One region of the Carnobacterium divergens DSM 20623 genome, then DNA from elsewhere that is predicted to be linked to it. Evidence: a T-box and tRNA genes for the amino acid it is inferred to sense, from the RefSeq annotation. Region 1 holds a T-box; the other holds one or more tRNA genes.

What was found. A T-box is a leader RNA that pairs with one kind of tRNA and senses whether it is charged. The one in region 1 lies ahead of leuS (leucine--tRNA ligase), so its partner is inferred to be a tRNA-Leu.
Region 2: it encodes a tRNA-Leu, which carries the amino acid that the T-box ahead of leuS (leucine--tRNA ligase) is inferred to sense. The anticodon was not compared.

What each region holds. Positions count from the first base shown of each region.
Region 1 covers NZ_JQLO01000001.1:380,413-392,412, forward strand. Annotated here, with positions in the region: gene BR52_RS01940 (MIP/aquaporin family protein) at 1-178, shown strand, start outside; gene glpK (glycerol kinase GlpK) at 203-1,705, shown strand; gene BR52_RS01950 (glycerol-3-phosphate dehydrogenase/oxidase) at 1,737-3,392, shown strand; gene BR52_RS01955 (GtrA family protein) at 3,435-3,899, opposite strand; gene BR52_RS01960 (dicarboxylate/amino acid:cation symporter) at 4,075-5,328, shown strand; T-box leader at 5,441-5,681, shown strand; gene leuS (leucine--tRNA ligase) at 5,781-8,195, shown strand; gene BR52_RS01970 (O-methyltransferase) at 8,383-9,048, shown strand; gene BR52_RS01975 (DUF1269 domain-containing protein) at 9,147-9,689, opposite strand; gene BR52_RS01980 (HAD-IC family P-type ATPase) at 9,943-12,000, shown strand, end outside.
Region 2 covers NZ_JQLO01000001.1:1,391,042-1,403,041, forward strand. Annotated here, with positions in the region: gene BR52_RS06775 (VOC family protein) at 1-344, shown strand, start outside; gene BR52_RS06780 (glycoside hydrolase family 1 protein) at 422-1,888, opposite strand; gene BR52_RS06785 (beta-glucoside-specific PTS transporter subunit IIABC) at 1,984-3,882, opposite strand; gene licT (BglG family transcription antiterminator LicT) at 4,030-4,872, opposite strand; gene BR52_RS06795 (hypothetical protein) at 5,086-5,316, opposite strand; tRNA gene BR52_RS06800 (tRNA-Leu) at 5,437-5,520, opposite strand; tRNA gene BR52_RS06805 (tRNA-Cys) at 5,559-5,629, opposite strand; tRNA gene BR52_RS06810 (tRNA-Gln) at 5,655-5,726, opposite strand; tRNA gene BR52_RS06815 (tRNA-His) at 5,737-5,809, opposite strand; tRNA gene BR52_RS06820 (tRNA-His) at 5,859-5,931, opposite strand; tRNA gene BR52_RS06825 (tRNA-Trp) at 5,947-6,020, opposite strand; tRNA gene BR52_RS06830 (tRNA-Tyr) at 6,047-6,130, opposite strand; tRNA gene BR52_RS06835 (tRNA-Phe) at 6,136-6,211, opposite strand; tRNA gene BR52_RS06840 (tRNA-Asp) at 6,242-6,315, opposite strand; tRNA gene BR52_RS06845 (tRNA-Val) at 6,382-6,454, opposite strand; tRNA gene BR52_RS06850 (tRNA-Glu) at 6,466-6,537, opposite strand; tRNA gene BR52_RS06855 (tRNA-Ser) at 6,550-6,639, opposite strand; tRNA gene BR52_RS06860 (tRNA-Asn) at 6,692-6,765, opposite strand; rRNA gene rrf (5S ribosomal RNA) at 6,776-6,891, opposite strand; rRNA gene BR52_RS06870 (23S ribosomal RNA) at 7,062-9,983, opposite strand; rRNA gene BR52_RS06875 (16S ribosomal RNA) at 10,202-11,756, opposite strand.

The DNA of each region.
Region 1 (12,000 bases):
AGGTAAAGGCGATTCTGATTGGAGTTATGCTTGGGTACCCGTAGTTGGACCGATTGTCGGTGGGATTTTGGGAGCGATTTTCTATCACTTTATCTATTTAGAAATTTCTATGATTGGATTAATTATTTTTATTGTAGTATTATTCGGCCTAGTCGTAGCTACAAAACAGAAAGACTAATGAATTTTAAGGGAGTGTTGACGGATGGAAAAAAAATATGTCTTAGCAATTGATCAAGGAACAACGAGTACACGAGCAATTTTATTTAATAAAAAAGGGGAAATCGTGCATACATCGCAACGTGAATTTACACAATATTTTCCACAACCAGGCTGGGTGGAACATGATGCGAATGAAATTTGGGTAACGACTTTAGCTGTAATTGCTGGCGTGTTAATTGAGTCTGATACGCGTCCAACACAAATTGATTCAATTGGAATTACCAATCAACGTGAAACGACTGTTGTTTGGGATAAAAATACAGGAATGCCGATTTATCATGCGTTAGTTTGGCAATCAAGACAAACAAGTGATATTGCCAATGATTTGATCAAAGCAGGACATACAGATTTAGTTAAAAGTAAAACAGGATTAAGAGTAGATGCCTATTTTTCAGGAACAAAAGTTAAATGGCTTTTAGACAATGTTGAAGGTGCAAGAAGTCGTGCTGAAAAAGGCGAGCTATTATTTGGAACAATTGATACATGGTTGATTTGGAAATTAACAGGCAATCAGGTTCACGTTACAGATTATACCAATGCGTCAAGAACGATGATGTTCAATATTCATGACTTAAAATGGGACGATGAATTATTAGAATTGCTAGAGATTCCAAAAAGCATGCTCCCAGAAGTTCGCTCTTCTTCTGAAGTTTATGGAAAAACGGTTGAATACCATATGTTTGGTCAACAAGTTCCGATTGCTGGAATTGCAGGAGATCAACAAGCAGCGCTATTTGGTCAAAACTGTTTTGAAAAAGGCATGATTAAAAACACCTATGGAACAGGTTGCTTTATTTTAATGAATACAGGTGAAGAAGCGATTAATTCGGATAACGGCTTAATTACAACGATTGCTTACGGAATTGATGGAAAAGTCAATTATGCTCTAGAAGGAAGTGTCTTCGTTGCAGGGTCTGCCGTTCAATGGTTACGTGACGGGTTAAGAATGTTTACCGATGCTAGTGAAACGGAAGACTATGCGGTTCGCGCTGGGTCAACTGGAGGCGTTTATATGGTTCCTGCATTTGTGGGTCTTGGTGCACCTCATTGGGATACAGATGCTCGTGGTGCTGTGTTTGGTTTAACCCGTGGAACAACCAAGGAATCCTTTATTCGTGCAACGCTAGAATCAATTGCCTATCAATCAAAAGATGTAATGGAAACAATGATTAAAGATTCTAATATTCCGATTACGGAAATGCGGGTAGACGGTGGCGCTGCAAAAAATAATTTCTTAATGCAATTCCAAAGTGACATTTTAAATATTGAAATCAAACGTCCAGAAGTAAACGAAACTACTGCTCTTGGAGCTGCTTATCTAGCTGGTTTAGCAACCGGCTTCTGGAAGAGCATTGATGATATTAAAGCAAACTGGCTTCTTGATAAATCATATAAGCCTGAAATGAAAGAAAAAGAACGTAAAGAATTGTACCAAGGTTGGGAAAAAGCAGTTGCTGCAACAAGAAGTTTTAAAATAAAAGAATAAACCGTTCGTCTAAATTAAAGGGAGTGTTTAAATGATGGAATTTTCATACCAAACAAGAAGCGATAATTTAAAAAAAATGCAGTCAGAACCATTAGATTTACTTGTAGTAGGTGGCGGGATTACCGGATCTGGGATTACATTAGATGCTCGAACACGTGGGCTAAATGTGGGTGTCTTAGAAATGGGAGATTTTGCTTCTGGTACTTCAAGTCGTTCCACTAAATTAGTTCATGGTGGATTACGTTATCTAAAACAGTTTGAAATCAAAGTTGTGCAGGAAGTTGGACAAGAACGAGCAATTGTTTATGAAAATGCTCCTCACGTAACAACGCCATTATGGATGGTATTGCCTTTCTATAAAGGTGGAACATTTGGCTCCTTTACAACGGCAATTGGTCTTGAAATGTACGATCATTTAGCAAAGGTAAAAAAATCTGAACGTCGTTACATGTTGAAACCACTCAGAGCGTTAGAAAAAGAACCTTATTTGAAAAAAGAAGGGTTGAAAGGCGCCGGCGTTTACGTTGAATATCGGACGGATGATGCTCGCTTAACCGTTGAAGTAATGAAAAAAGCAGCTGAAGAAGGAGCGATGATTGCCAATTACGTTAAAGTAGAAAAATTTGTTTATGATTTAGATGGAAAAGTTAAAGGTGTGGCTTTCCGAGATTTAATAAGTGGAGAAACGGGTACTATTTATGCTAAAAAAATTGTCAATGCAGCAGGTCCTTGGGTCGATAAATTAAGAGAATTGGATCACTCAAAAAAAGGAAAAACAATGCACTTAACAAAAGGGGTTCATTTAGTTATTGATCAAGCAAAATTTCCAATTAGTAATGCGATTTATTTTGATACGCCATTTGATGACAATCGAATGATGTTTGCGATTCCTCGTGAAGGGAAAACCTATATTGGGACAACTGACACCAATTATAAAGGCAATCCAAAAGAGCCTGGTGTAACGTTAGAAGACGTTCATTATATTTTAAATGCAGCCAACCAAATGTTTGATATTCCTAAAATTGAAGTAGAGGATGTGGAGTCAAGTTGGTCGGGTGTGCGTCCACTGATTCATGAAGAAGGAAAAGACCCTTCAGAAATTTCTAGAAAAGATGAAATATTCCATTCAGATAGTGGCTTGTTCACCATTGCAGGTGGGAAATTAACAGGCTATCGTAAAATGTCTGAAAAAGTAGTCGATCAAGTTGTCTTAGAATTAGCAGTTGAAACAGGCATAAATTACCAACCAACTAAAACAGAACGATTGCTTTTATCTGGTGGTAACGTAGGTGGCGGGGATAACTTTGAGAACTTTGTAGTTGAAAAAACGCAAGTCGGCATGATGCTTGGATTGTCTAAAGAGGATGCTGAGAATTTAGTTCATCGTTATGGTTCCAACGTAGATACGGTTTATGGTTATTTAAAAACAAGTCAAGAGAGTTCGTTAGACCCAGTAGATTACAGTATGCTCCATTATGGATTAGAGCACGAAATGGTGATAACACCAGTGGATTATCTCTTAAGAAGAAGCAGCCAAATGTTGTTTAATATTCATCATGCTAAAAAAATTAGCCAACAAGTAATTGATGAAATGTCCTCATATTATCAATGGGATGAGGCTGTAAAAGAAGCACATTCAAAAGAAGTGGAAGAACAATTTAAACTCCACACTGAATTTTCAAGTTAAATGTAAAAACACCACTAGTTGATCAAAACTAGGGGTGTTTTATTATTTATTTAAACTGATTTTAATGTCTTCCATGCTTCGATTAGGGCGTTTAAAGACTACTAATTTACTAGTGAAATAATTGATTAAAGAAGCGATGATGTTTGCAATTAATTTTGCTAATACTTCATTGAAGCCCAATAATGAAAAGAACAACCACATTGTTCCCGTATCTGCAATACCTGAAACGACACGAAATCCAACAAAACGACCTGCTTCAATCAGGGTTTCAGGAAGTGGTTTTGCAAGGCGTTTAAAAACAAATTTACGGTTTGTATAGTACCCAAAGAGCACGGTAATAAACCAAACAATAAAATTAATTACTAAATAATGAATAGGTAAAATACGAATGAAAAGTTCATAAAGGCCAATGTTTAGCCCAGTGCCAATCAATCCCCAAAAGAAATAGCGTAAAAATTCATGATACTCTTCTCGTAAAGAACGGATTTTTGCTCTCAGTCTAATCACTCCTTTAACGTGTCATGTCTTATTAATAACAACATTAAGTATTATACTCTTTTTGCATCCTAAAATAAACCAGAATTGATTTAAACGGCTTATTTTAAGAAAAAGATTGTTTTTTTCTTAAAATAATTTAAACTAGAGAAGGAGTTTTTAGGAAAGCAATGAAGGAGAAGATAAAATGAAGAGCTTTTGGCAACAATATAAGTCATCGATGCTTTTATTAGCAGGGTTGATTTTGGGTGGAATCGTAGGCGTTGTATTTGGTGAAAAAGCAACAGTACTACAGCCCTTTGGAGATGTGTTTTTAAATATTATGTTCGTGATGCTCGTACCACTCGTATTTTTTAGTATCTCATCGGCAATTGCAAATATGAATGGCATGAAGCGTTTAGGAAAAATTATGCTAAGTACGCTACTGGTCTTTTTTTCAACAGCATTGGTAGCATCAATTGTTGGATACATTGGTATTTCTGTTTTTAATCCAGTTAAGGGAATTGATGTGGAAAGTGTGAAAGCTTTAATGGGGGCACCTGGAGATGCTGAAAAAATCACGATTGGTGAGCGAATTGTCAATATGTTTACTGTTTCAGATTTTCACTTGCTTCTATCTAAGTCAAGTATGCTGCCGTTGATTGTTTTTTCAATCTTATTTGGCACAGCAACGTCAATGGCTGGCAAACAAGGTGAGGCGGTTGTAACTTTTTTAAATTCAGCAAATAGTGTGATGATGAAAATGGTTCAACTGATTATGTATTATGCACCGATTGGTTTAGGCTGTTACTTTGCTTCAGTTATTGGAACTTTAGGAGCTAAAATAATTGGCGGGTACGCTCGTAGTTTTGTGTTGTATCTAGTTATTGCAGTTCTTTATTATATTGTTTTCTTTACGCTATATGCTTTTATAGCAGGTGGCAAAGCAGGAGTGAAAATTTATTGGAAAAACATTGCAACGCCTTCAATTACAGCCATTGCGACTTGTTCTAGTGCAGCTTGTATTCCTGTTAATTTAGAGTATTCTAAAAAAATGGGTGTTACACCTGATATTGCAGAGACGGTGATCCCCTTAGGTGCAAATACTCATAAAGACGGTTCCGTTATCGGCGGTGTATTAAAAATTGCCTTTTTATATGGTATTTTTGGCAAAGAAATGACGTCACCTAGTGCGATGTTGACCATTATTTTAGGAGCTTTTCTTGTAGGAGCTGTTATGGGGTCAATTCCAGGTGGCGGAATGATTGCTGAAATGTTGATTGTGAATCTTTTTGGATTTCCGCTAGAAGCAGTTCCAGTAATTGTAATCATCAGTACGATTATTGATGTACCAGCAACGTTATTAAATTCTTCTGGAAATAATGTATCTGCAATGTTGGTTACTCGAATTGTGGAAGGGAAAAATTGGTTGAAGGATTATCTTAAAGCTAATCCAGTTTAGAAAAATTGTTAGCAAGAGAAATTGATTTCTCTTGCTAATTTTTTTGTTTTACGATTCTAAGAGGACAGTTGAAAAGTGCGGTGGAATTTGTTAAAATGATTGTATTATTATAGAAAAGACAATGATAAGGAATAGTAGTAAGGAAACTTTGATAGAGAGTGCATGGGTGGTGGAAATGCATAAAGAAGAATTATGAACTCGCCTTTTGAGTCGCTTTACTGAACTAGGAGTAAGTAAGGTCGTAGCACCTGCGTTAAGGGTATGAGGAGTCTAGAAAGCGATGCTTATTTTAGCGTGTTTTTTAGAAAACATAGGTGGTACCACGAATTTGATTTTATTTATTCGTCCTGTGAATGCGAAGCAACGAAAATTTTGTTTTGGATTTACAGGACGATTTTTTATTGTTTCAAAAAAATAACAAGTAAGCATAAGGGAAAGGGAGTCGAAGGTAAATGAGTTTTAACCACAAGACAATTGAAAAAAAATGGCAAAAATATTGGGCAAGTCACAATAGCTTTAACACAACAGAAGACCCAACTAAAGAAAATTTTTATGCGTTAGATATGTTCCCGTACCCATCTGGTCAAGGACTTCATGTCGGACATCCTGAAGGGTATACGGCAACTGATATCTTAGCTAGAATGAAACGTTCACAAGGGTATAATGTTCTTCATCCAATGGGATGGGATGCTTTTGGTTTGCCAGCAGAGCAATACGCATTAGATACAGGAAACGATCCTGCTGAATTTACAGCTCACAATATTGAAACGTTCCGTCGTCAAATCAATTCATTAGGCTTTAGCTATGATTGGAATCGCGAAATCAACACAACGGACCCTCATTATTATAAATGGACACAATGGATTTTTACAAAATTATATGAAAAAGGCTTAGCTTATGAAGCTGAAATTGCCGTTAACTGGTGCCCTGCTCTTGGAACCGTTTTGGCAAATGAAGAAGTCATTGACGGGAAAAGTGAACGTGGTGGATTTCCTGTTTACCGTAAACCGATGAAACAATGGATGCTTAAAATCACGGCATACGCTGAGCGTTTACTAGATGATTTAGAGCTTGTAGACTGGCCTGAAAGCATTAAAGACATGCAACGTAATTGGATTGGAAAATCTGTCGGAGCGAATGTGGAATTTACAGTCAAAGGAACTGATAAGACCTTTACAATATTTACAACACGTCCTGATACACTTTTTGGTGCAACGTATACGGTTTTGGCCCCTGAGCTAGAGTTAGTCAAAGAGATCACAACGCCAGAACAAATGTCAGCAGTAGAAGCTTATATTGAAGAAGTAAGCTTGAAAACAGATTTAGACCGTACCGATTTAGCTAAAGGGAAGACCGGTGTTTTTACCGGAGCGTATGCAATCAATCCTGTAAACGGAAAAGAAATTCCTATTTGGATTGCGGACTATGTACTTTCAACTTATGGAACGGGTGCTATCATGGCGGTTCCTGCTCACGATGAACGTGATTATGAATTTGCTAAAACCTTTGATATTGAAATCTTACCAGTTATTGAAGGCGGCGATATTGAAAATGAGCCGTATACTGGAGATGGTCCACATATTAATTCAGATTTCCTAAATGGAATGGATAAGGCTACGGCAATTGAGAAGATGAACCTATGGTTGGAAGACAACGACTTTGGTAAAAAAGAAACAACGTATCGTTTACGCGACTGGCTATTTTCTCGTCAACGTTATTGGGGAGAGCCAATTCCTGTTATTCATTGGGAAGATGGTACAACCACGACTTTACCAGAAGAAGAGTTGCCACTTCTATTGCCTAAAACCACTGAGATTAAACCAAGCGGAACAGGAGAATCACCACTTGCGAACATTTCAGAATGGGTAAACGTGGTTGATCCTAAAACAGGTATGAAAGGTCGTCGTGAAACCAATACAATGCCACAATGGGCAGGTAGTTCTTGGTACTTCTTACGTTTTATCGATCCACATAATAAAAACGAATTAGCAAGCTTTGAAAAACTAGAAAAATGGTTGCCTGTTGATATCTATATTGGAGGGGCAGAGCATGCTGTTCTCCATCTATTGTATGCTCGTTTCTGGCACAAATTCTTGTATGATATTGGGGTAGTTCCAACAAAAGAACCTTTCCAAAAATTGTACAATCAAGGCATGATTTTAGGCGGCAATAATGAGAAAATGTCTAAATCAAAAGGCAATGTAGTCAATCCTGATGATGTTGTTGAAAAATATGGCGCAGACACCTTGCGTATGTACGAAATGTTCATGGGACCTCTTGATGCATCGATTGCATGGAATGAAAATGGTCTTGAAGGCAGTCGTAAATTCCTTGACCGTGTATGGCGCATGCTAGTGGATGAAGATGGCAAACTACGGGATCGCATTACAACATTCAATGATGGCGCACTTGATCGAGTGTATCATCAAACCGTTAAAAAAGTAACGGAAGACTTTGAAGCATTACGCTTTAATACCGCAATTTCACAAATGATGGTATTTGTAAATGAAGCGTATAAAACAGATGCACTTCCATTTAATTATATCGAAGGATTTGTTCAATTATTAGCACCAATTGCGCCTCACATGGCTGAAGAACTTTGGGAGAAATTAGGTCATAAAGAAAGCTTAACGTATGCAGTTTGGCCAACTTTTGACGAAAAATTCTTAGTAGAAGATGAAATTGAAGTGATTTTCCAAGTAAATGGTAAATTAAAAGCGAAAGCCATTGTTGCAAAAGACGTTCAAAAAGCTGAGATGGAAGAAATTGCCTTAGCTGATGAAACCGTTAAAGAAGCTATTGCTGGAAAAACAATTCGTAAAGTAGTTGTTGTACCAGGTAAACTGGTAAATATTGTAGCCAATTAATATTAAAAAGAAGGCTCATATATAGAAACAACGAGTAAAATCATACAATGATTTTACTCGTTGTTTTTTTAGGGTTCGTTCAAAATAGTTCGACAGTCTGAGTAAGGTTGCAGGATGCTTTCTTTCTGATTAAAAAAAAGATACAATAAAAACAAAACGACGATTACTGACTGGGGAGTGAGTTATTTTGGATAAATTATTTGCAGCTGTTGATGATTATTTTATTGAAAAGTTGGTGGGGCAAGACCCAATTTTTGAACAAATTCTCGCCAATAATAAGCAACATCAATTGCCACCACACGATGTATCACCTTCACAGGGGAAATTTCTTTACCTCCTAACAAAAATAAAAAGAGCTAAACGCATTTTAGAAATAGGAACGCTTGGAGGTTACAGCACTCTTTGGTTTGCTCGAGGGCTAGAAGAGGATGGAGAAATAATCACTCTTGAATCTAATGAAAAACATGCGGAAGTTGCCAAAGAAAATCTAGCGCTTGCTGGCGTATCTGATAAAGTAACAATTCTAGTCGGAGCAGCTACCGATAGTTTAGAAAAATTAGTACAAGATCAAACACCAGCTTTTGATCTAATCTTTATTGATGCGGATAAGGAAAATAACTCAGCTTATTTAGATTATGCCTTACAATTAGCTACTGAAGGAACAATTATTATCGGAGATAACGTTGTCCGAGGTGGAGCGGTTCTTGATTCAACCAGTAAAGATGGAAGCGTGCAGGGAGTACGCTCATTTGTTGAAGATTTAGCAGACAATTCTGCGCTAAGTTCTACTGCATTGGAGACAGTTGGGGTTAAAGGTTACGATGGATTCACTATAAGTATTGTTGAAAAATAAGCGGGTTATGAAAAAGGACTTAATCGAAGGGTGACATACAAATAAAGTCAAGGAACAAGAGGTTGCGCTCTTTCATTCCTTGACTTCTTTGTATCTAATTATGCTTTTCGATTAAACCAGCGACTTTTTGCCTCAGTTTCTAAATCTTGTTCTGTTTTTTTAGCATCAGCGACTTCTTTTTCAACATCTTCCGTATTTAAACGTACGATTTGACCACCTAATTTTTGGAAAACTAAGTCATTGATGTAACGATTGTCTTCTTCGTCAGCAATTAAGATGACTCCAGTATCGCCTTCATGAATGACGTCAACAGTGTGCTCAAAAACAGAAAGCGCCTCTGTGACTTCCTTAGCGTCCTGCATTGAACCAATCACACTTCCAGTAAACCAACCAAGTAAAACGCCTAAGGGACCAGCTAAAACGCCCACCAGCATCCCGATTAGTCCACCTTTCATATTTTTATCAGCGCCATTAAAATCTAAAAATTGTTTTGGTTCTAATTGATGATTTGGTAAGTGTTCTAAGATCGCCATTTGTTCGCCTTTAATTTTCTTTTCCAAATGTAGCTGTTTTATTTCTAAAAAGGCTTGATACGATTTACTTTCAGAATCAAAATTCATAATAACAACATGATTACTCATTTTAGTCACACTCCAATTCATTTTTAAGTACATGTTTAGTATACCGTAAAGTTGAGTTAAAAGGCTATTAGAACCCTTTAGGAAATCCAACTTTTGACGGATGATTTTTTATGAATCCTTCGATATAATAAATGAAGTTATCTTTTATATAAGAATCCAAAAAAATTCTCAAAATAAAGAACAAACATTAGAAATTATTAACTTTTATCGTGTAAGATAAACGAAGCATAGTAAAAGAGAGGGGGCTGAAACGGTGGAACTAAAAACTGATTTAAAAGGACTTTCAATGAAAGAAGTAAAAGAAAAAATAGCGCAGGGTGCCAATAATCAGCCGCAAAAACCTCTAACCAAAAGTGTAGGCAAGATTTTCTTTGATAATATCTGTACCTTATTTAATGGCATTAATTTAGTAATGGCAGGACTTATTTTGACAACCGGTAGCTATAAAAACTTATTGTTTTTAGGTGTGATTTTTGCAAATACAAGCATTGGTATTTATCAAGAAATCAGAGCTAAGCACAGTATCGACAAGCTCTCTTTGCTAAATAAAGCAAAAGTAACCGTTGTTCGAGAGGGCGATTTTGTAGACATTGAGCAAGAGGAGCTTGTGACAAATGATTTGGTAATGATTCGTCGTGGGGAACAGATTTGTGTAGATGGTATTGTAATTGCTACAAATGGTTTTGAAGTAGATGAATCACAGTTAACAGGGGAATCGGATGCTATCAAAAAAACAGTAGGGGATTCAATTTTATCAGGGAGTTATGTAACTGGCGGCAACGGGTATGTAGAAGCCCTTAAAATAGGACAGGATAGCTATGTAAATCAGCTTTCAATTGAAGCTAAAAAAGAAAAAAATAGTACCAGTGAATTGATGCGAACGTTAAACCGTCTTGTAAAAGGGTTAACCTTTGCGATTTTACCCATTGGGTTGTTGTTATTTTTTTCAGGCTATTTAGGCGGGTTAGCTATTTCAAAAGCAATCTTAGGAACAACGGCTGCTATTATTGGCATGATTCCAGAAGGATTAATCTTAATTACTTCTATTGCGTTAGCGGTAGGAATCGTCAATCTGACGAAGAAAAAAGTTTTAGTGAAAACAATGGGATCAATTGAAACGTTAGCAAGAGTGGATTTACTTTGTTTGGATAAAACCGGAACATTAACAAATGGTGAATTGACAGTAAGCGAATTTATCGTGGCTAATGGGGTTCAATTAGATCAGTTAAAAGCGGCTATCGGTGCGTTGGTTAAAGGATTAGAAGATGACAATCCAACAAGCATGGCGCTTCAAAAAGCTGTTGATAAAAATGAAGAATGGAAATTAATTGAAAGTGTTCCATTTTCTTCGGCTCGTAAGTGGAGTGGCGCAACATTTGATACAAATAAAACTTATGTGATGGGTGCCCCGGAGTATGTATTTTCAACGTTATCAAAAGCAGACCAGCATAGTGTAAATCAAGCAAGTGAAATGGGCAAAAGAGTATTGGCTATTGCCAGTAGCTCGATGGGGTTTGTCAACCATCAGTTACCAGAGCAGCTAAGTTTATTAGGATTTGTTTACATGGAAGATACGATTCGAGCTGAAGCTCCTGCAACTTTAAAGTATTTTAACCAACAAGGAGTGGCCATTCGTATTATTTCAGGAGACAATCCTAAAACAGTGGCTCATATAGCAGAACGAGTTGGTGTAGAGGATGCAAAACAAGCAATTGATATGAGTCAAGTAGACAAAGAAGCAGATTTAACTGAAATTATAGCCAAGTATCGGGTTTTTGGTCGTGTGAGTCCAACGCAGAAAAGGGAGTTGATTCAAGCGATGCAAAAAGCAGGACATACTGTTGGCATGACTGGCGATGGTGTGAATGATATTTTAGCGTTAAAAACAGCAGACTGCGGCATTGCGATGGCTGAAGGAAGTACGGCGGCTAAAAGTGTTTCTGATTTTGTATTGCTTGATTCTAATTTTGATTCATTAGTTGGTGTTGTAATGGAAGGAAGACGAGTGGTAAATAACATTCAACGAGTAGCGTCACTTTATTTAACGAAGACTGTTTATTCGGCAATTTTGGCGGTGTTGTTTATTTTTATGAATCAAGCTTATCCGTTTCAGCCAATCCAATTGAGTCCAATTAATGCTTTAACAGTAGGTATTCCCTCGTTCTTTTTAGCCCTACGACCAAACTATGCACAAATTAAAGGAGGCTTCTTTAAAAATGTCATGAAGCCGGCATTGACAGCCGGAATTCTTGTTGTTCTGTATATTTGTATGATTTTAGTGATGGGAACTATTTGGCATTTAGACTATTCA
Region 2 (12,000 bases), 1.0 Mb from region 1:
AATTTTATGAGAAGTTAGGCTTCACAAAGAACGAGGCTTTTTCGAATGAAACAAGCAGTTCAATGGTTTGGGATGAAAATTTTTGGATTATGCTACTAAGTCATGATTTTTATCGTCAATTTATTAATGGGAAAGAAATTGCAGATGCCAAAACTACCAGTGGTACACTTGTGGCCTTTAGTCTAGAAAGTGCCGATGCTGTTAAAAAGTTCGCTGAAACAGCAAAACAAAATGGTGGAAACTACTACAAAGTTGAGATGGGAATTCCTGAAGATCAAATGTTTGGTCTTGAAGTGCAAGACCCCGATGGAAATATGCTAGAGCCAACCTGGATGTCTATATAAATAAAAACGCCCCAAAAAGAACTTTTCTTTTTGGGGCGTTTCTTGTATTTAATTGTAGCAAAATTTTCAATCAACTCTTAATTATTTTCTAACTTTTCACCATTTGTTGCAATAACTTGTTTGTACCAATTAAAGGATTTTTTACGACTTCGCTTTAAGGTTCCTTGACCATGGTCGTCTAAGTCAACATAGATAAAGCCGTAGCGTTTTTTCATTTCACCGGTACCCGCAGATACAAGATCAATACATCCCCAAGGCGTGTAGCCGATTAAATCGACCCCGTCCAAATCAATCGCATCCTTCATTGCTGCAACGTGTTTTTTAAAATAATCAATTCTGTAATCATCGATAATTGCCCCATCACTTTCGACCGTATCGACTGCACCAAAACCGTTTTCGACTACAAATAGTGGGATATTGTAGCGATCGTATAATTTACTTAATGAAATTCTCAAACCTAATGGATCGACTCCCCAACCCCAATCAGATTCTTCTAAATAAGGATTTTTCACTGCTGGCATTTGATTTCCACCTACAAATTTCACCTTATCAGGATTGGCAGAAGATACGGTTGACATATAATAACTAAAACCAATATAATCCACCGTTCCTTCTTTTATCAGTTCATCGTCTCCTGCTTCTTTTTTAATCACTACCCCTTCACGCTCAAATTGTTTTAGCTTATGCGCTGGGTAATAACCCTTCACTTGAACATCAATATAGAACTCTTGCTCACGATTAAACTGAACGGATTCCATCACGTCTTCTGGTCGACAAGACATTGGGTAGCTTGGAATATAAGCAACCATCATTCCAATTTGAAAATCAGAGTTTATTTGATGCCCTAACTTAACTACCTTCGCACTAGCAACAAACAAATGATGGGCAGCTTGATACTTTCCTTGAAGACTGCTATCATGAATCCCAATTTGCGTCCAACTTCTTAAAAAATTAATTTCATTAAAAGTCATCCAGTACTTCACTTTATCTTTATAACGCTTAAATATCGTTTCACAGAAAAATAAAAAGTAATCAATCACTTTACGATTTGACCACCCATCAAGCTCATCTGCTAAGTACATAGGGATATCAAAATGATTAATCGTAACAACCGGTTCGATATTGTATTTTAACAACTCATCAAATACTGCATCGTAAAAAGCTAATCCTTCTTCATTGACTTTATCCGTTCCTTTAGGACAAATCCGTGACCAGTTAATTGAAAGACGAAAACATTTAAAACCCATTTCAGCAAATAAAGCAATGTCTTCCTTATAATGATGATAAAAATCTGTAGCAACATGACTTGGATAATACTGTTCTGGATCAATATAACCAATTGCTCCTGTTGGTAAAGACTTTTCTCTCGTAACAGATTCAATCTTGCCCTCTTTTGTTTTGTAAGTAATTTTTCTTGATGTCGTATGACTACCACCTGTAATCGCATCTAGAGTACTTGGTTCTTTTCCCCCAGATAAATACCCACCTTCATATTGGTTGGCCGCTGTAGCTCCGCCCCAAAGAAAATTTTTAGGAAATCCCATTGTTCAATCGCTCCTTTTAAATTTATTTTTTGCTCTTTTATTTAAGCGTGTATGTCAATAATTGACTCACCAACATACACGCTCACTCGTTACATTTAAATTAACGCAGTAATCAAATCATCATTTAAATTAATTTCTTTTTGTTGAGGTTCTAAAATATCCAAATAATCATCACTATTAGTGATAATAACTGGAATTTCTGTACTAAATCCAGCTGCTTCAATTGCTTCTTTATCAAAGGTAACTAGTGTTTGACCACGTGTCACTTTGTCTCCTTGCTTTACAAATGTTTCAAAATACTTTCCTTCTAGTTGAACTGTATCAAGTCCAATATGAATCAATAACTCCATTCCATTATCAGAAATTAGACCAATTGCGTGCTTTGTTGGAAAAACAGTCATAACAGTCCCATCAAATGGGGCTACTACTTTTCCATTTTCAGGTGAAATCACTACCCCTTTACCTAATGCACCTGATGAAAAAGCATCATCTTTTGAGGTACTTAGTGACGCAACCGTTCCTTTCACAGGAGATGTGATAATGTCTTTATTCATCACTTTTGGAATTTCAATTTCTATTTCTTCTTCTACCACATCATCTTTCCAAAAGAAGAACGTTAATATAAAGGCTACTACAACAGCAATAACGATACCGATTGCCCCATTTACAACACCACTAGCATCTTCCCCGTTGATGAAGTTTAAAATACCAAAAATCCCCAAACCGCCCATTGTATAGGAAGTAACTTGATTTAACATTAAATACAAACCACCTGCTGCGGCTCCTACCATTGAGAAAATAAACGGTTTTTTCTTTGGTAACGTGATTCCATAAATCGCCGGTTCCGTTACACCAAAGATGCCTGAAATAATTGCTGGTGGACATAGGGCTTTTATTTTTTTATCTTTTAATTTAAAGAACATCGCTGCGACAACAGCTGTTTGAGCAAAGCTTGCTGCAAATGAAGCTGTTAACACTTGACTAAAACCTTCTTGCGTAATTTGCATAATAGCCAAAGGCACAACGCTCCAGTGTAAACCAAAGATAACCAGGACTTGCCAGAAAAATCCAAGAATAAGACCATATAATGCGGGTGAAAAAGACATTAATCCTTGGAATCCGCTACTTAGTAAATCAGTTAAGATACTGATAATTGGACCAATTACTAAAAATCCAATTGGTAAAGCAATTAATAGGACAAAAAATGGCACTAAAAATGTTTGAACTACTTCAGGAATAATTTTTTTAAATAACTTTTGAATTTGAGCAGCAAAGGCAATAATAAAGATTACAGGCACAACGCTACTTGTATAGCTACCGCCTACCCAAGGAATTCCTAAAAATGTATCATAAGCGGGTAATCCCAATAAACTATAAGGAGCTGCCGCACCAGCGCCAGCAGTGCTTTCGAAAACAGCTTGCAGCGCACTTCCTTGAACAGCCGGATAACACAACGCTGACCCAATCACAATTCCTACCATTGGATGCAATTTAAATTTCTTAGCTGAAGTGTAACCCAAAATAACAGGCATAAAATAAAAGATTGCATCCCCAATACCATTTAACATCGTGTAGGTTCCAGATGTGTTTGAATATAGCTTTAAGAAAACCAATAAAGCATTAAATCCTTTTACCATCCCAGCTGCTGCTAAAGCGCCTAAAAAAGGTTGAAAACAGCCACTTAAAATATCGATTAAACGATTAAAAATACTTCCTCCAGATGATTCTTCTTCAGTATCACCAGACAAACCTGCAATACTAACTACCTCTTCATAGACAGCAGGAACGTGATTGCCAATGACTACTTGGTATTGTCCACCACTCTTCATAACGGTTACAACGCCATCCATATTTTTTAAAATGTCATCATTTGCATTACTTTCATCCTTCAATTTAAAACGCAATCTTGTAATACAATGTGTTAAGCTATTAATGTTTTCTTTTCCGCCTACATTTGCTACAATTTTTTCTGCTAATTCATGATATTTCCCCATTTTTGTTTCCTCCAATAATTAATAAAATAGTTTAATTGAAGGTTTAGCCAACTGAATGTCACTATCCAAATGTTTCATGTCTTTTTCAATTCCTACTTACCTTACCTGCTAGCTTTCTGACCTCCCTTTTTTAATTTTATATTATGACTAGCCATTCTTTTCAACAATTCTTGCAATATGAATGGTTAGGTATAAACGTTCATCAGTGGATGTTTCATAATGATAATTGACTGCTAAAAATTCAGCAATTTTATCGACACATTGATAGGCATTCCAATACTTTTTTCGTACAATATCTAACAAATCCTCATCAGTCTCATTTTTATAAGGTTTATTGGACTGCATTCTCGAAATAAAAAATCGTAAATGTGTAGTAAATCGATAAAAATAGACCGAATCTTCATCAATGGTGATTTTAAAATAATACGTAATGATATTCATAATATCCTGGATAATTTTGGTTAAATCGTACATATTGTTCATTTCAGAATTTCCAGTTTGAGCATTAACTAAGTGCAACGCAATAAAGCCTGCTTCGTCTTCTGGAAGATCAATGTCATAATGTTCTTTTATTTTTTCAATCATTTTCATGCCAATTTTAAATTCCTTTGGATAGAAACGTTTAATGTCCCAGAGTAATGCATTGCGAACTTGCAGTCCATTTTTCTTTCGTTCCATAGAGGTAAAAACATGATCTGTTAAGGAAATGTAAATAGAATCATTGAGTTCCGTTTCTAACATTTCTTTACTATAATCAATGATTTGATCAACTATTGCTAAATACTCAATAGGCAATTCTAAGAGCAGCTCTTGAAATTTTTGTGACAATTCATCGCTACTTAATCGATAAACCTTGTCAATTTTATCCTTTTCAATTTTCTGCCCAATTTTTTTGCAGTAAGCCAAGCCACGTCCCATAATAATAATCTCATTTCCATAGCGATCTTTTGTTATCACAACATTATTATTTAGAATCTTTTCTATTAGCATTTCTTTCACACCCCGCCTTTCATGAAAAAAACCCAATACACCTTCATAGTCAAAGAAGTTTTCACCCCTTACTATAAACGTTGTATTAGGTTTAGCTTGCCGAAACAATCACTATCCATATGTTGTATGTAAATCCTATTTATACTATATACATTAACATTGTAAGCGCTTAATGTCAATCCTTTCTAAAAATAACTCCTTATGAATGAAATTCTATTTTTCATTTCCTCTTTTAAAATTTCTTGTGAGTTTAGCAAGAATTAATTGTATTTCATCTTGATTTACAGCTAGTTCTATTTTACTTTTAACTTTCACAAATTCTTTTCCCGTTATAGTTTTAATATGTTTTCTATGCCAATATATCATCATTTTATTATCTTTAATAATACTATAGTCAAAAGGCGTTTCTTTAAAACTATTTCTCTTATCAATTGATTTAATCATTTTATCCTTCTTTCCTTCATATTTATGATTGCTGTACTAAAATACTGGTTAATTGACTATATTATAACAAAAAATAAAAAAAGTACCAACGCATCGTTAGAAACGTTGGTACTGCTAGTATACCGGCGGCCGGGGTCGAACCGGCACGCCCTTGCGGGCACAGGATTTTGAGTCCAGCGCGTCTGCCAATTCCGCCACGCCGGCATAATTAACAAAAAGCTAGTATTTTTAAACAATGATAAAGGCGGTAACCGGATTTGAACCGGTGATGAAGGTTTTGCAGACCTCTGCCTTACCACTTGGCTATACCGCCATCATTTAAAAATATTAATAAAAAACTGGGCTAGCTGGATTCGAACCAACGCATAACAGAGTCAAAGTCTGTTGCCTTACCGCTTGGCGATAGCCCAATAATATAAAGGCGACTGATGGGGATCGAACCCACGCATGGCGGAACCACAATCCGCTGTGTTAACCACTTCACCACAATCGCCATCATAAAAATAGAAAATAATAAAATAATAAAATAAAAATACCTTAAAGGCGACTGATGGGGATCGAACCCACGCGTGGCGGAACCACAATCCGCTGTGTTAACCACTTCACCACAATCGCCATAACAATAAAAAATGGCAGGGGTAGCAGGAATTGAACCCACACTAATGGTTTTGGAGACCACTGTTCTACCTTTAAACTATACCCCTGTATTAAATTAAAAAACATAAAAAAATGGTGGAGGGGGGCAGATTCGAACTGCCGAACCCAAAGGAGCGGATTTACAGTCCGCCGCGTTTAGCCACTTCGCTACCCCTCCAAAAATGGTGGCGCGGGACAGAATCGAACTGCCGACACATGGAGCTTCAATCCATTGCTCTACCAACTGAGCTACCGAGCCATACTAGGGAAAAACATTAAATTATTAAAGCGGTCTGGACGGGACTCGAACCCGCGACCTCCTGCGTGACAGGCAGGCATTCTAACCAGCTGAACTACCAGACCAAAATACTATTTTTTATATCACATTTATATTTTTTAATTGTATCAAACACTATGATTAAAAAATAATGGAGGTTAACGGGATCGAACCGCTGACCCTCTGCTTGTAAGGCAGATGCTCTCCCAGCTGAGCTAAACCTCCAGATAAAACTATGACCCGTACGGGAATCGAACCCGTGATACCGCCGTGAAAGGGCGGTGTCTTAACCGCTTGACCAACGGGCCTATTTATTGATACGGAGAGTAAGGGATTCGAACCCTTGAGACAGTTTTCACCGCCTACACGATTTCCAATCGTGCTCCTTCGGCCAGCTCGGACAACTCTCCAGATTCATTTAAATCTCAATACAACTCAATAACACCATAGAAAACTATGTAACTCCGCAAGTAGGACTCGAACCTACGACATCATGATTAACAGTCATGCGCTACTACCAACTGAGCTATTGCGGAATAACTAAAAGCGTGGCAACGTCCTACCCTCACAAGGGGAAACCCCTAACTACTATCGGCGCTGAGAAGCTTAACTTCTGTGTTCGGCATGGGAACAGGTGTATCCTTCTCGCTGTCGCCACCACACTTCTTATTTAGTTCAGAGAAACGGTTTTAAAATATCACTACGTGCTATTTTATACTGTTCATCATCTACTCTTGTAAACCAATCGTAGTGATTCTCAGCAATTTCGTTCTCTCAAAACTGGATATTGTAAGCGCAATTTACTTTTTGATTCATGTGTTCCACCATTTATTTGGTTAAGTCCTCGACCGATTAGTATTGGTCCGCTCCATACATCGCTGTACTTCCACTTCCAACCTATCTACCTGATCATCTCTCAGGGGTCTTACTTGCCGAAGCAATGGGAAATCTCATCTCGAGGGGGGCTTCACGCTTAGATGCTTTCAGCGTTTATCCCTTCCACACATAGCTACCCAGCGATGCTCTTGGCAGAACAACTGGTACACCAGCGGTGTGTCCATCCCGGTCCTCTCGTACTAAGGACAGCTCCTCTCAAATTTCCTACGCCCGCGACGGATAGGGACCGAACTGTCTCACGACGTTCTGAACCCAGCTCGCGTACCGCTTTAATGGGCGAACAGCCCAACCCTTGGGACCGACTACAGCCCCAGGATGCGATGAGCCGACATCGAGGTGCCAAACCTCCCCGTCGATGTGGACTCTTGGGGGAGATAAGCCTGTTATCCCCAGGGTAGCTTTTATCCGTTGAGCGATGGCCCTTCCATGCGGAACCACCGGATCACTAAGCCCGACTTTCGTCCCTGCTCGACTTGTAGGTCTCGCAGTCAAGCTCCCTTCTGCCTTTACACTCTACGAATGATTTCCAACCATTCTGAGGGAACCTTTGGGCGCCTCCGTTACTCTTTAGGAGGCGACCGCCCCAGTCAAACTGCCCGTCTGACACTGTCTCCCACCACGATTAGTGGTGAGGGTTAGAGTGGTCATACAGCAAGGGTAGTATCCCACCAATGCCTCCACCGAGACTGGCGTCCCGGCTTCTATGGCTCCTACCTATCCTGTACAAGCTGTACAAACACTCAATATCAAACTGCAGTAAAGCTCCATGGGGTCTTTCCGTCCTGTCGCGGGTAAGCTGCATCTTCACAGGTACTATAATTTCACCGAGTCTCTCGTTGAGACAGTGCCCAGATCGTTACGCCTTTCGTGCGGGTCGGAACTTACCCGACAAGGAATTTCGCTACCTTAGGACCGTTATAGTTACGGCCGCCGTTTACTGGGGCTTCAATTCTGAGCTTCGCCGAAGCTAACCCATCCTCTTAACCTTCCAGCACCGGGCAGGCGTCAGCCCCTATACGTCATCTTACGATTTTGCAGAGACCTGTGTTTTTGATAAACAGTCGCCTGGGCCTATTCACTGCGGCTGACCAATTGGTCAGCACCCCTTCTCCCGAAGTTACGGGGTCATTTTGCCGAGTTCCTTAACGAGAGTTCTCTCGCACACCTTAGGATACTCTCCTCGACTACCTGTGTCGGTTTGCGGTACGGGCAGATTGTTTCTAACTAGAAGCTTTTCTTGGCAGTGTGACATCAGGAACTTCGGTACTATTAGTTCCCTCCCCATCACAACTTGTCCTTATAGTAGCAAGCATTTAACTCACTTCAAGACTTATTGCTTAGACGCGCATATCCAACAGCGCGCATTCCTTAGCCTACTGCGTCCCTCCATTGTTCAAACAAAACAAACTGGTACAGGAATATCAACCTGTTGTCCATCGCCTACGCCTATCGGCCTCGGCTTAGGTCCCGACTAACCCTGGGAGGACGAGCCTTCCCCAGGAAACCTTAGTCATACGGTGGACGGGATTCTCACCCGTCTTTCGCTACTCATACCGGCATTCTCACTTCTAAGCGCTCCACTAGTCCTCACGATCTAGCTTCAACGCCCTTAGAACGCTCTCCTACCATAGAACCCTAAGGTTCTATCCACAGCTTCGGTGTACTGTTTAGCCCCGGTAAATTTTCGGCGCAGGGTCACTCGACTAGTGAGCTATTACGCACTCTTTAAATGATGGCTGCTTCTGAGCCAACATCCTAGTTGTCTAAGCAACCCCACATCCTTTTCCACTTAACAGTAACTTTGGGACCTTAGCTGGTGGTCTGGGCTGTTTCCCTTTCGACTACGGATCTTATCACTCGCAGTCTGACTCCCGGATATAAATCAATGGCATTCGGAGTTTATCTGAATTCGGTAACCCTAGAAGGGCCCCTAGTCCAAACAGTGGCTCTACCTCCATGATTCTTAATTCCGAGGCTAGCCCTAAAGCTATTTCGGAGAGAACCAGCTATCTCCAAGTTCGATTGGAATTTCTCCGCTACCCACACCTCATCCCCGCATTTTTCAACATACGTGGGTTCGGTCCTCCAGTGCGTATTACCGCACCTTCAACCTGGACATGGGTAGGTCACTTGGTTTCGGGTCTACGACCACATACTCATTCGCCCTATTCAGACTCGCTTTCGCTGCGGCTCCGTCTTATCAACTTAACCTCGCATGTAATCGTAACTCGCCGGTTCATTCTACAAAAGGCACGCTATCACCCATTAACGGGCTCTAACTATTTGTAAGCACACGGTTTCAGGTACTCTTTCACTCCCCTTCCGGGGTTCTTTTCACCTTTCCCTCACGGTACTGGTTCGCTATCGGTCACTAGGGAGTATTTAGCCTTGCGGGATGGTCCCCGCGGATTCCGACGGAATTTCTCGTGTTCCGCCGTACTCAGGATACACAACAGAGTGAACTTTGTTTCAAATACGGGGCTTTTACCCTCTTCGGCGGACCTTTCCAAGTCGCTTCTTCTACAAAATTCATTTATGACTCTTAATGTCGTGTCCTACAACCCCAAAGAGCAAGCTCTTTGGTTTGGGCTCTTCCCGTTTCGCTCGCCGCTACTCAGGGAATCGAATTTTCTTTCTCTTCCTGCAGGTACTTAGATGTTTCAGTTCTCTGCGTCTACCTCTACTAACCTATGTATTCAGTTAGTAGTAACATCCTATAAAAGATGCTGGGTTCCCCCATTCGGAAATCTTTGGATCAAAGCTTACTTACAGCTCCCCAAAGCATATCGGAGTTAGTCCCGTCCTTCTTCGGCTCCTAGTGCCAAGGCATCCACCGTGCGCCCTTATTAACTTAACCTATTTTGATTACTCAAAATTGTCGTTAATACGTTTTATCTTACGATAAGAACGTTAAAAAACTCATTTAAAACGCGGTGTATACATTGTTTCTTTTTTCATAAATTGCTTTCTTACAATATCCAGTTTTCAAAGAACAAATTTCAGTTGAGAAGATTAGACCTCTCAAAACTGAACAAAGTAATGACGAATGTGTGGGGTTTCCGTAATATTCCTTAGAAAGGAGGTGATCCAGCCGCACCTTCCGATACGGCTACCTTGTTACGACTTCACCCCAATTATCTATCCCACCTTAGACGGCTGGCTCCTAAAAGGTTACCTCACCGGCTTCGGGTGTTACAAACTCTCGTGGTGTGACGGGCGGTGTGTACAAGACCCGGGAACGTATTCACCGCGGCGTTCTGATCCGCGATTACTAGCGATTCCGGCTTCATGTAGGCGAGTTGCAGCCTACAATCCGAACTGAGAATGGCTTTAAGAGATTAGCTTGGCCTCACGACTTCGCGACTCGTTGTACCATCCATTGTAGCACGTGTGTAGCCCAGGTCATAAGGGGCATGATGATTTGACGTCATCCCCACCTTCCTCCGGTTTGTCACCGGCAGTCTCACTAGAGTGCCCAACTGAATGCTGGCAACTAGTAATAAGGGTTGCGCTCGTTGCGGGACTTAACCCAACATCTCACGACACGAGCTGACGACAACCATGCACCACCTGTCACTTTGTCCCCGAAGGGAAAGCTCGATCTCTCGAGTGGTCAAAGGATGTCAAGACCTGGTAAGGTTCTTCGCGTTGCTTCGAATTAAACCACATGCTCCACCGCTTGTGCGGGTCCCCGTCAATTCCTTTGAGTTTCAACCTTGCGGTCGTACTCCCCAGGCGGAGTGCTTAATGCGTTAGCTGCAGCACTGAAGGGCGGAAACCCTCCAACACTTAGCACTCATCGTTTACAGCGTGGACTACCAGGGTATCTAATCCTGTTTGCTCCCCACGCTTTCGAGCCTCAGCGTCAGTTACAGACCAGAGAGTCGCCTTCGCCACTGGTGTTCCTCCATATATCTACGCATTTCACCGCTACACATGGAATTCCACTCTCCTCTTCTGCACTCAAGTTCTCCAGTTTCCAATGACCCTCCCCGGTTGAGCCGGGGGCTTTCACATCAGACTTAAAGAACCGCCTGCGCTCGCTTTACGCCCAATAAATCCGGACAACGCTTGCCACCTACGTATTACCGCGGCTGCTGGCACGTAGTTAGCCGTGGCTTTCTGGTTAGATACCGTCAGGGGATGAGCAGTTACTCTCATCCTTGTTCTTCTCTAACAACAGAGTTTTACGATCCGAAAACCTTCTTCACTCACGCGGCATTGCTCCGTCAGACTTTCGTCCATTGCGGAAGATTCCCTACTGCTGCCTCCCGTAGGAGTCTGGGCCGTGTCTCAGTCCCAGTGTGGCCGATCACCCTCTCAGGTCGGCTATGCATCATGGTCTTGGTGAGCCATTACCTCACCAACTAACTAATGCACCGCGGGTCCATCCATAAGTGGTAGCCGAAGCCACCTTTCATCAAGCGACCATGCGGTCACTTGAAATATGCGGTATTAGCATCCGTTTCCGAATGTTATCCCCCTCTTATGGGCAGGTTACCCACGTGTTACTCACCCGTCCGCCACTCACTTGGTCGAAAAGCAAGCTTTTCAACTTCGTGCGTTCGACTTGCATGTATTAGGCATGCCGCCAGCGTTCGTCCTGAGCCAGGATCAAACTCTCATATAAAAGTTATGATTAAGACCGAAGTCTTATGCTCATTTTTGATTGCTAGCGAATAATTATTCACTAATTTGTTTGTTTCTCTTGACCTAGTCAAGAGACCCTACACATTTGGTTCGTCTTACTTTGTTCAGTTTTCAAAGGTCTAAGTTGTTTCGTTGTCGTTTTAACAACTTCTATATATTAACATTCGTTTAGAAGTTTGTCAACAACAATCTTGAATATTTTTTCAATTGATGAATAATTATTC